2 regions of the Pseudoxanthomonas indica genome follow, and region 2 is predicted to be linked to the other one. Evidence: predicted binding sites of a transcription regulator. Region 2 holds the regulator's gene; the other holds the start of a gene.
What was found. Region 2 encodes FliA, which starts transcription of late flagellar genes. Its sites were predicted from a motif close to TAAAGTTTNNCNNNCNNNGGCCGATAA; they were not measured.
Positions count from the first base shown of each region.

Region 1: B5X78_RS10175 (GGDEF domain-containing protein) is a predicted target of FliA. The motif match lies at 1,530-1,556, and genes of this name have one in related genera.

Region 1 covers NZ_FUZV01000001.1:2,215,764-2,219,973, reverse strand. The annotation lists gene putA (bifunctional proline dehydrogenase/L-glutamate gamma-semialdehyde dehydrogenase PutA) at 1-1,444, shown strand, start outside; gene B5X78_RS10175 (GGDEF domain-containing protein) at 1,595-2,743, shown strand; gene B5X78_RS10170 (GGDEF domain-containing protein) at 2,869-4,044, shown strand; gene B5X78_RS10165 (outer membrane protein transport protein) at 4,128-4,210, opposite strand, start outside.
Region 2 covers NZ_FUZV01000002.1:1,317,337-1,321,546, forward strand. The annotation lists gene B5X78_RS16735 (chemotaxis protein CheA) at 1-71, opposite strand, end outside; gene B5X78_RS16740 (protein phosphatase CheZ) at 83-694, opposite strand; gene B5X78_RS16745 (chemotaxis response regulator CheY) at 694-1,074, opposite strand; gene B5X78_RS16750 (RNA polymerase sigma factor FliA) at 1,186-1,938, opposite strand; gene B5X78_RS16755 (MinD/ParA family protein) at 1,935-2,765, opposite strand; gene flhF (flagellar biosynthesis GTPase FlhF) at 2,806-4,210, opposite strand, start outside.

The DNA.
Region 1 (4,210 bases), on a different contig from region 2:
CGCCGCGCAGGACGTGAGCAACCCGGCCGACCGTCGCCAGATCGTGGGTCAATGGCAACCGGCCGACAGCGCCGTGGTCGACAAGGCGCTGCAGAACGCGGTCAACGCGCAACCGGCCTGGGACCGCACGCCGGCCGCCAGCCGGGCGGCGATCCTGGAGCATGCGGCGACGCTGCTGGAGCAGCGCATGCCCGAGTACATCGCCCTGTGCGTGAAGGAGGCCGGCAAGACCCTGCCCGACGGCGTGGCCGAAGTGCGCGAGGCGGTCGACTTCCTGCGCTACTACGCCGCGCAGGCGCGCGCGCAGTTTGGCGCGGCGGAGAAGCTGCCCGGTCCCACCGGTGAATCCAACGAACTGCAATTGCACGGGCGCGGCGTATTCGTCTGCATCAGCCCGTGGAATTTCCCGTTGGCGATTTTCCTCGGCCAGGTCAGCGCCGCGCTGGCCGCGGGCAACAGCGTGATCGCCAAGCCTGCCGAGCAGACCAACCTGATTGGCCACGCCGCCGTGAAGCTGCTGCACGAAGCCGGCATTCCCGAAGGCGTGCTGCAGTTCCTGCCCGGCGACGGCGCCACCGTCGGCGCCGCCCTGACCCGCGACCCGCGCGTGGCCGGCGTGGCCTTTACCGGTTCCACCGACACCGCGCGTGCGATCAACCGTGCGCTGGCCGCCCGCGATGCTGCCATCGGCGTGCTGATTGCCGAAACCGGTGGCCAGAATGCCTTCATCGCCGACTCCTCGGCGCTGCCGGAGCAGCTGGTCAAGGATGCGATTGGCTCGGCCTTCACTTCGGCCGGACAGCGTTGTTCGGCCGCGCGCGTGCTGTTCGTGCAGGACGACATCGCCGACAAGGTCATGACCATGCTGGCCGGTGCGATGGACGAGCTGGTCATCGGCGACCCGGGCCTGCTGTCCACCGATGTGGGCCCGGTGATCGACGCCGATGCGCTGAAGATGCTGGAAGACCACGCCGCGCGCATGGCCAGCGAGGCACGCCTGATCAAGCAGGCGCCGATCGGCGAGGCCGCTGCACATGGCACCTTCTTCGCCCCGCGCGCGTGGGAGCTGAAGTCGCTGGATCAGCTGCAGAAGGAAATCTTCGGACCGGCCCTGCATGTGGTGCGCTGGAAGGCCGACCAGCTGGATCAGGTGATCGACGCGATCAACGCCACCGGCTACGGCCTGACCCTGGGCGTGCATTCGCGCATCGATGAGACCGTGGATCGCATCGCCGCGCGGGTGAAGGTGGGCAATGTCTACGTCAACCGCAACCAGATTGGCGCGGTGGTCGGGGTGCAGCCCTTCGGTGGTCAGGGCCTGTCCGGCACCGGTCCCAAGGCCGGCGGCCCGCACTATCTGCCGCGCTTTGCCACCGAGAAGACGGTGACCGTCAACACCACCGCGGCCGGTGGCAATGCTTCGTTGCTGACCCTGGGCGAGTAAGCCGCGCGCCGGGGCCGGTCCTGCCGCGCCGGCCCGGCGTAACGCCTTCCGGCCACGAGCCGCGCGTGGGAGAGACGCGCGGGCCTCAAGCTGGAAGGTCTGCGGCCGATATCCCGGATTCGGGAACCGCCAAGGGGGAAACCGCGGCCCATGAGCGCCTCGGTACTGCTGACGCTGCTGAGTGATTGCCTGCTGGCCGTCGTGCTGTTCGTACTGTTCTGGTACGTGGCGCGGCTGTCGCGGCAGGTACAGGGGATCCTGACCTGGGGCAGCGCGCATCTGGTCTACACGCTGGGGGCGACGATCTTCGACGCCGGCACCAGCATGGCCGAAGAAAGCGGACTGCCCGCCGCCGCCCGCGCCACCGCACACATCGGCTCGATCATCCTGTGCCTGGGCATGGCCGGGCTGGGCTGGGCGATCGTGTTGTTCGTGCGCCGGCGCCCGCTGCATCGCGCCGAGTTCGCGATCATTTTCCTGGCCGGGGCCATCCCGCTGGCGACCTGGCTGCTGGGCGGCAACTGGAACGCGCAGAGCGTGGCGTTGAACCTGGTGGAGCTGCTGGTGCTGGTGTGGATGTGCTGGCATCTGCGCGATCTGCATGAAGATCCCTACCGCTTGCCCGCACGGATGATGATGGTCGGCTGCGTGCTGCTGGCGATCCTTTACGGCAGCGTGATACCCGGCTGGTCGCTGAGCCAGTTCGGTTTCGACGAAATCTGGGTCAACGTGGACCTGTCGATCTGGTTCATGCTCAATTTCTGCATGCTGATGCTCAGCAGTTTCCGCGCCGCCGAATCGCTCAAGCTCAGTGCGATGTTCGATCCGCTCACCGGTGCGCTCAACCGGCGCGGCCTGAATGCCGAACTGGCCACCTTGCCGGAGCGCCGCGAAGCGGGCCTGAGCGTGATCGCCATCGATCTGGATCACTTCAAGGCCATCAACGATTTCCACGGCCACGACACCGGCGATCGCGTGCTGCAGCGCTTCAGCGATCTGGTGCGCGCCAACCTGCGTGATGACGCACTATTTGCGCGCATGGGCGGCGAAGAATTCGCCATCGTGATCACCGAGGGCGGGATGGAAGCGGCGCGGCGCCTGGCCGAGCGCGTGCGCGCGCTGGTGCAGAAGATGGAGTTCACCCCCAGCAGCGGCCGGCCGGTGCGGGTCACTGTCAGCCTGGGCGTGGCCACGCGCCGCGACCCGGAGCAGACCTTCGCCGATTTGATGCGCAGTGCCGACGAGGCGCTGTACGCGGCCAAGCATGCAGGCCGCAACCGGGTCGCGTTATTCGACTGACATTGGCCCGGCCGGCGACTTCCGTCACGGTCTGCGCGCCCTCACGACGCTAGGTTTAGCCGGATTCCGCCGCATTCTGCGTTTGAATGCTGACATGGAGCTCCTGGCCAAGGCATGCCGGCACGATGACGACCGATTTCTACCACCTGCTGCTGACTGACTGCGCGTTGGCGGGTGTCCTGCTGGGCCTGTTCTTCTACGTCTCGCGGGTTTCGCGCGGCGTGCGTGGCATCGCGACCTGGGGCGTGGCCCATTTCATCTATTCGCTGGGCGCGGCGATGCTCGACGGCACCGCGCAGACGCTGGCGCGCGAAGGCGAGTCGGTGTTCGCCTCGGCGGTGGCCAATGCCGGCGGAATGCTGGCCTGTGCCGGTCTGGCCGGGCTGGCGTGGTCGGTCATCCAGTTCGTGCAGCAGCGCACGCTGACCCTGGCCGAGCAGATGCTGCTGCCGCTCGCCTGCGGCCTGTCGATGCTGGGCTGGTGGTCCGATGCGGCCAATGACGCCCAGGGCGCGGCCATGAGCGCCGTGGAAGTGGTGGTGCTGCTGATCATGCTCTGGCAGCTGCGCAACCTGCGCGCGCGCCCGGATCATGTGCCGGCGCGGCTGATGATGCTGGCCTGCGTGGCGCTGCTGTGGCTGTACGGCCGCGACCTGCTGCAGGCGCTGACCGGTCGCTATGGCCCCAATCCCTCCTGGGTCAACGCGGATCTGTCGATCTGGTTCATGCTCAACTTCTGCATGTTGATGCTGGCCAGCTTCCGCGCGGCCGAAGCGCTGCGCCAGAGCGCGCTGGTCGACCCGCTCACCGGCGCGCTCAACCGCCGGGGGCTGGACAGCGAGCTGCAGGCGCAGGACGTGCCGGTGGCCAATGACAGCGGGCTGGCGGTGATTGCGCTGGATCTGGATCACTTCAAGGCGGTCAATGACGTGCACGGCCACGACACCGGCGATCAGGTGCTGCAGCGATTCTCCGACGTGGTGCGCAGCTGCATCCGTGGCGACGACCTGTTCGTCCGCTTGGGTGGCGAGGAGTTCATGCTGGTGCTGCGCAATACCACCCCGGAACTGGCGCAGCGGTTGGCCGAACGCATCCGTCAGCAGGTGATGGCGCTGGAGTTCCAGGGCGACCCGCAGTTCCGCGTCACCGTCAGCCTGGGCATCGCATTCACCCGGCGCCGGCATGCGATCTTCGGCGATCTGATTCGCCTGGCCGATGAGGCGCTATACGTGGCCAAGAACAAGGGCCGCAACCGGGTGGAGATCCAGCTGGACGAAGTCGGGATGGCGACGGCGGGGTAAGTCGTCGCCGTCAGCGGCGCAGCCGAAGCAAGAAAAAACCCCGCCGGAGCGGGGTTTTTTGTTGTTGCCTGTACCGCGTGCGATCAGAACTTGTAGTTGATCGAAGCGCCCAGCACGTCGCCGGTGACATCGTACGAACCCGACAGCGTGCTGCCGGTGGCCGAAA
Region 2 (4,210 bases):
CCCAGGCGATCCAGGATCTCCTGCGCTTCAATCAGGAAGTCGGCGGCGATTTCGGGGGTGACGGCGGACATGCGTGCTTCTCTTACAGGCCAAGACCCGACAACAGATCATCCGCGTCATCCTGCGAGTACGCGTTCTTGTCCAGTCCGTTGACGGCCGGGCCGGACAGGGCGTTGTCCTTCTTTTCCGGCGGCGGCAGGCCGAGTGCGCCAAAACCTTCGTGCACGCGGCGGACGATGCCGGCGACGCGACGGATGATCTGCCCGGTGAGGTCCTGGTAGCTCTGCGCCAGCGCCATTTCCGACAGGCCGCTGCGGATGCCATCCACCAGCTGCGTCTGTTCGGCGCTGAGCGGGCTGGCCTTGAGCTGATCGGCCAGGCCGCGGCATTGCTCGGCCAGGTCGAGGGTCTTGTGGCTGGCCTGTTCGGTCATTTCGACCACGTGATCCAGGCGCGCGCAGGCGTCGTCCAGACCATGGCTGTCATGGGTGGGCGGCAGTTCGCCCAGCGTCTGCGCCAGTTCGCGGGCCAGCCGGCCCAGGCCCTGCATCATCGGCTGCGTGCGCCAGGCGGCAATCGCATCCAGTTCGCGGCGCCAGCCGGCTTCATCGCCTTCCTGCAGGGCATCCAGCGCGTGCTGGAGTTTTTCCACCAGCGCCGCGCGGGCGCTGGAAGCATCAATGACTGCGGCCATCAGGCAGCCGCTCCCAGGCGCTCGAAGATCTTGCCCAGCTTCTCTTCCAGGGTCTGCGCGGTGAACGGTTTGATGATGTAGCCGTTCACGCCGTTCTGCGCGGCCTCGATGATCTGTTCGCGCTTGGCCTCGGCGGTGACCATCAGCACCGGCAGGTGCTTGAAGCGGTCATCGGCGCGGATCGCCTTGAGCAGGTCGATGCCGGTCATGCCGGGCATGTTCCAGTCGGTGACCACGAATTCGAAGTTGCCCTGCGCCAGCGCCTGGATGGCGGTCGAACCGTCGTCGGCCTCGGCGGTGTTGGTGTAACCCAGATCGTTGAGCAGGTTCTTGATGATGCGGCGCATCGTCGAGAAGTCGTCCACGATCAGGATTCGCATGTTCTTGTTGGCGGTCACTCGGTACTCCGGGGCAATGCTATTGGGCAGGGTGGTTCGGAACGGATATCGGCGGGGATCCGGAGAAGTTTAGTGAGGGGGTGAAAGCGGCCCTCAATCGTCCTCGATGCCGGCGTCGACCTTTTCGTACACGTCCAGCCGGCCGCGCAGGCGCAGCATGGCCTGGCCGTGGATCTGGCAGACCCGCGACTCGCTGACCCCCAGCACGGCGCCGATTTCCTTCAGGTTCAATTCCTGCTCGTAGTACATGGACAGCACCAGCTGCTCGCGCTCGGGCAGTTGGCCGATGGCCTTGACCAGCTGGGTGCGGAACTCGCCGCGCTCCAGGTTCTGCTGCGGGCTGGGGCCACCGGTGACATGGGTCTGCGGTTCGCCATGGTCTTCGACGTGCGATTCCAGGCTCAACACCTGGCCACGCGCGGCGTCTTCCAGCAGGCGCAGGTATTCCGGCAACGGCATCTCCATCGCCGAGGCGACTTCGGTGGCGATGGCGGCGCGGCCGGTGCGCTGTTCGATTTCGCGCACGGTGGAGGCGGCCTGGCGGGCGCGCCGGTGCACCGAACGCGGCACCCAGTCGCCGCGGCGGATTTCATCGATCATCGAGCCGCGGATGCGGATCGAGGCGAAGGTCTCGAACGAGGCGCCCTGTTCGGCGTCGTAGCTGCGCGAGGCTTCAATCAGACCGATCATGCCGGCCTGGATCAGATCATCGACCTCCACGCTGGCCGGCAGGCGTGCGGCCAGGTGATGGGCGATGCGCCGTACCAGGTCCGCATGCACGGTGACGGCATCGGTGGCCGCGCTTTTCTGCACGGCACGGTATTGGGCGGCAGCACCGGTATTCATGCAGGCACGCTCCGGTTGATCATGCGTTCGACGAAGAATTCGACATTGCCGCGCGCGGCGGTCGGCGGCTGCCAACGGGCGGCCAGGCGCGCGATTTCGTTGATGGCGCGGGCCGACGGGCTGCCCGGATAGGCCTTCACCACCGCCTGCTGGCGCTGCACGGCGCGGCGCAGCCAGTCGTCCTGCGGCACCGCGCCCATGTAGTGCAGGGCCACGTCGCCGAGGAAGCGTTCGCACACCCGCGCCAGTTTTTCGTACAACTTGCGGCCCTCGTTGGGGTCGCGGACCATATTGGCGATCACGTGCACGCGATCGACGCCGCGTTCGCGCGAGAGCACCTTGATCAAGGCGTAGGCATCGGTGATCGAGGCCGGCTCATCGCAGACCACCACCACGGTGTCCTGCGCGGCCTGGCAGAAGGTCAGCACGCTGTCGGTGATGCCGGCGGCGGTATCCACCACCATCACGTCCAGCTGGCGCTGCAGTTCCGAGAACACATTGACCAGGCCGACGTGCTCGGCCGAGGACAGCTCGGCCATGTGCCGGAAACCCGACGAGGCCGGGACGATCAGCAGGCCATCCGGGCCTCCCAGCAGCACGTCCTCCAACTGGCAGCGATGCGCGACCAGATCGGCCAGGGTGAACTTGGGGGTCAGGCCCAGCAGCACGTCGACATTGGCCAGGCCCAGGTCGGCGTCCATCAGCAGGGTGCGCTTGCCCATCTCGGCCAGCGAAGCGGCCAGGTTGACCGACACGTTGGTCTTGCCCACACCACCCTTGCCACCGGTGATCGCAATGACCCGCACCGGATGGAACGCGCCGGCCATCGGCGGCGTGTTGCGCGGATTGGTCTGCAACAGGTGGGACTCATGCGACATGGATGTTCTCCGCGGGGATGGCTTCGTCGGCTTCGCGACGCAATTGGTCAAGACGCAGTACAAGGTTGGCGGCGTTGGCGCGGTGCAGGTCTTCCGGCACGCGCTGACCGTCGGTGATCCAGGCCATCGGCAACTGGTGGTCGACGATCACCGACAGCGGGCTGCCCAGGCGACCGGTTTCATCGACCTTGGTCAGCACCACGCCCTTGGGGCGCACGGCGCTGAAGCGGCGCACCACTTCATCCAGATCGGCGTAGTGGGAGTTGGCCGGCAGCACCAGCAGGGTGTGGATCTGTCCGGCCGCGCGCAGCCAGTTGAGCTGGCCGACCAGGTTGCGGTCGCGCTGGCCCAGGCCGGCGGTGTCGATCAGCACCAGCTTGTAGTCGGCCAGGCGCTCCAGCACCTGCGCCAGCTTGATGTCGCTGTCGGCTTCGTATACGGCGATGCCGAGCTGGCGACCGTAGCTGTGCAACTGTTCGCGGCCACCCACGCGCACGGTGTCGGTGGTGACCAGCGCCACGTCGCGCGGGCTGTTGGCTTCGGCGAACGCCGCGGCCAGCTTGGCGATGGTGGTGGTCTTGCCGGCGCCGGTCGGGCCGACCAGGGCGATCACGCCGCCAGTGAGCAGCGGATCCTGCGCCATGACGGGCAGCTTCTTCGACAGCAGGCCCAGCATCAGGCCACGGCCGCGATGCAGTTCGGTGTCGGCGGGAATCTGCAGCGCCACGTCGCGGGTGATGCCGGCATCGAAACCGTAGTCTTCCAGCAGTTCCATCGCCTGCGAACGCACCGGAGAACCCTTCAGGCGCTCGTCGGTCAGGCGGTGCATCTCGTCTTCGATCATGCCGCGCATCGCGGCCAGCTCGGCGCGCATGGCGGCCAGCTGCTCATCGTTCTCGCGGGCGCGGATCGGATCGTTGTCGGTAACCAGTGCAACCGCCGGGGCAGTAGCCGTTGCAACCGTCGCAGCCGCAACCGTCGTCGTTGCCTGGGAAACATCCGCAGCCGATGCTGCGGCTCCTTCTCCCGCTTGCGGGAGAAGGTTGGGATGAGGGGAAGACGAAGCCAGAATCGCCTCAGCCTTCGCCACATCATCCGCAGTCACCGCGGCAACCGCACGCGCCGTGCCATTCACGCCCGGCACCGCCGGCAAACTCGCCGCCAACCGCGCAGCAAACGAGTCCGGCTTGATCTCGAACTTCGCCGGCTCGCTGGCAGGCAACACAAAATCGTCTTCCTGCTCGTATCCACCCAACGGCTCCGGCGACGGAATACCGGCGTACAGCGATTCGCCATCACGCGCATCGGCGCCCTTGCGGTCACCGCGCAGGCTTTCACGCAGGAAGGCGGGCAGGGCGTCCAGGTCTTCGGCCGGCGCGGCCGGCTTCTTCGGC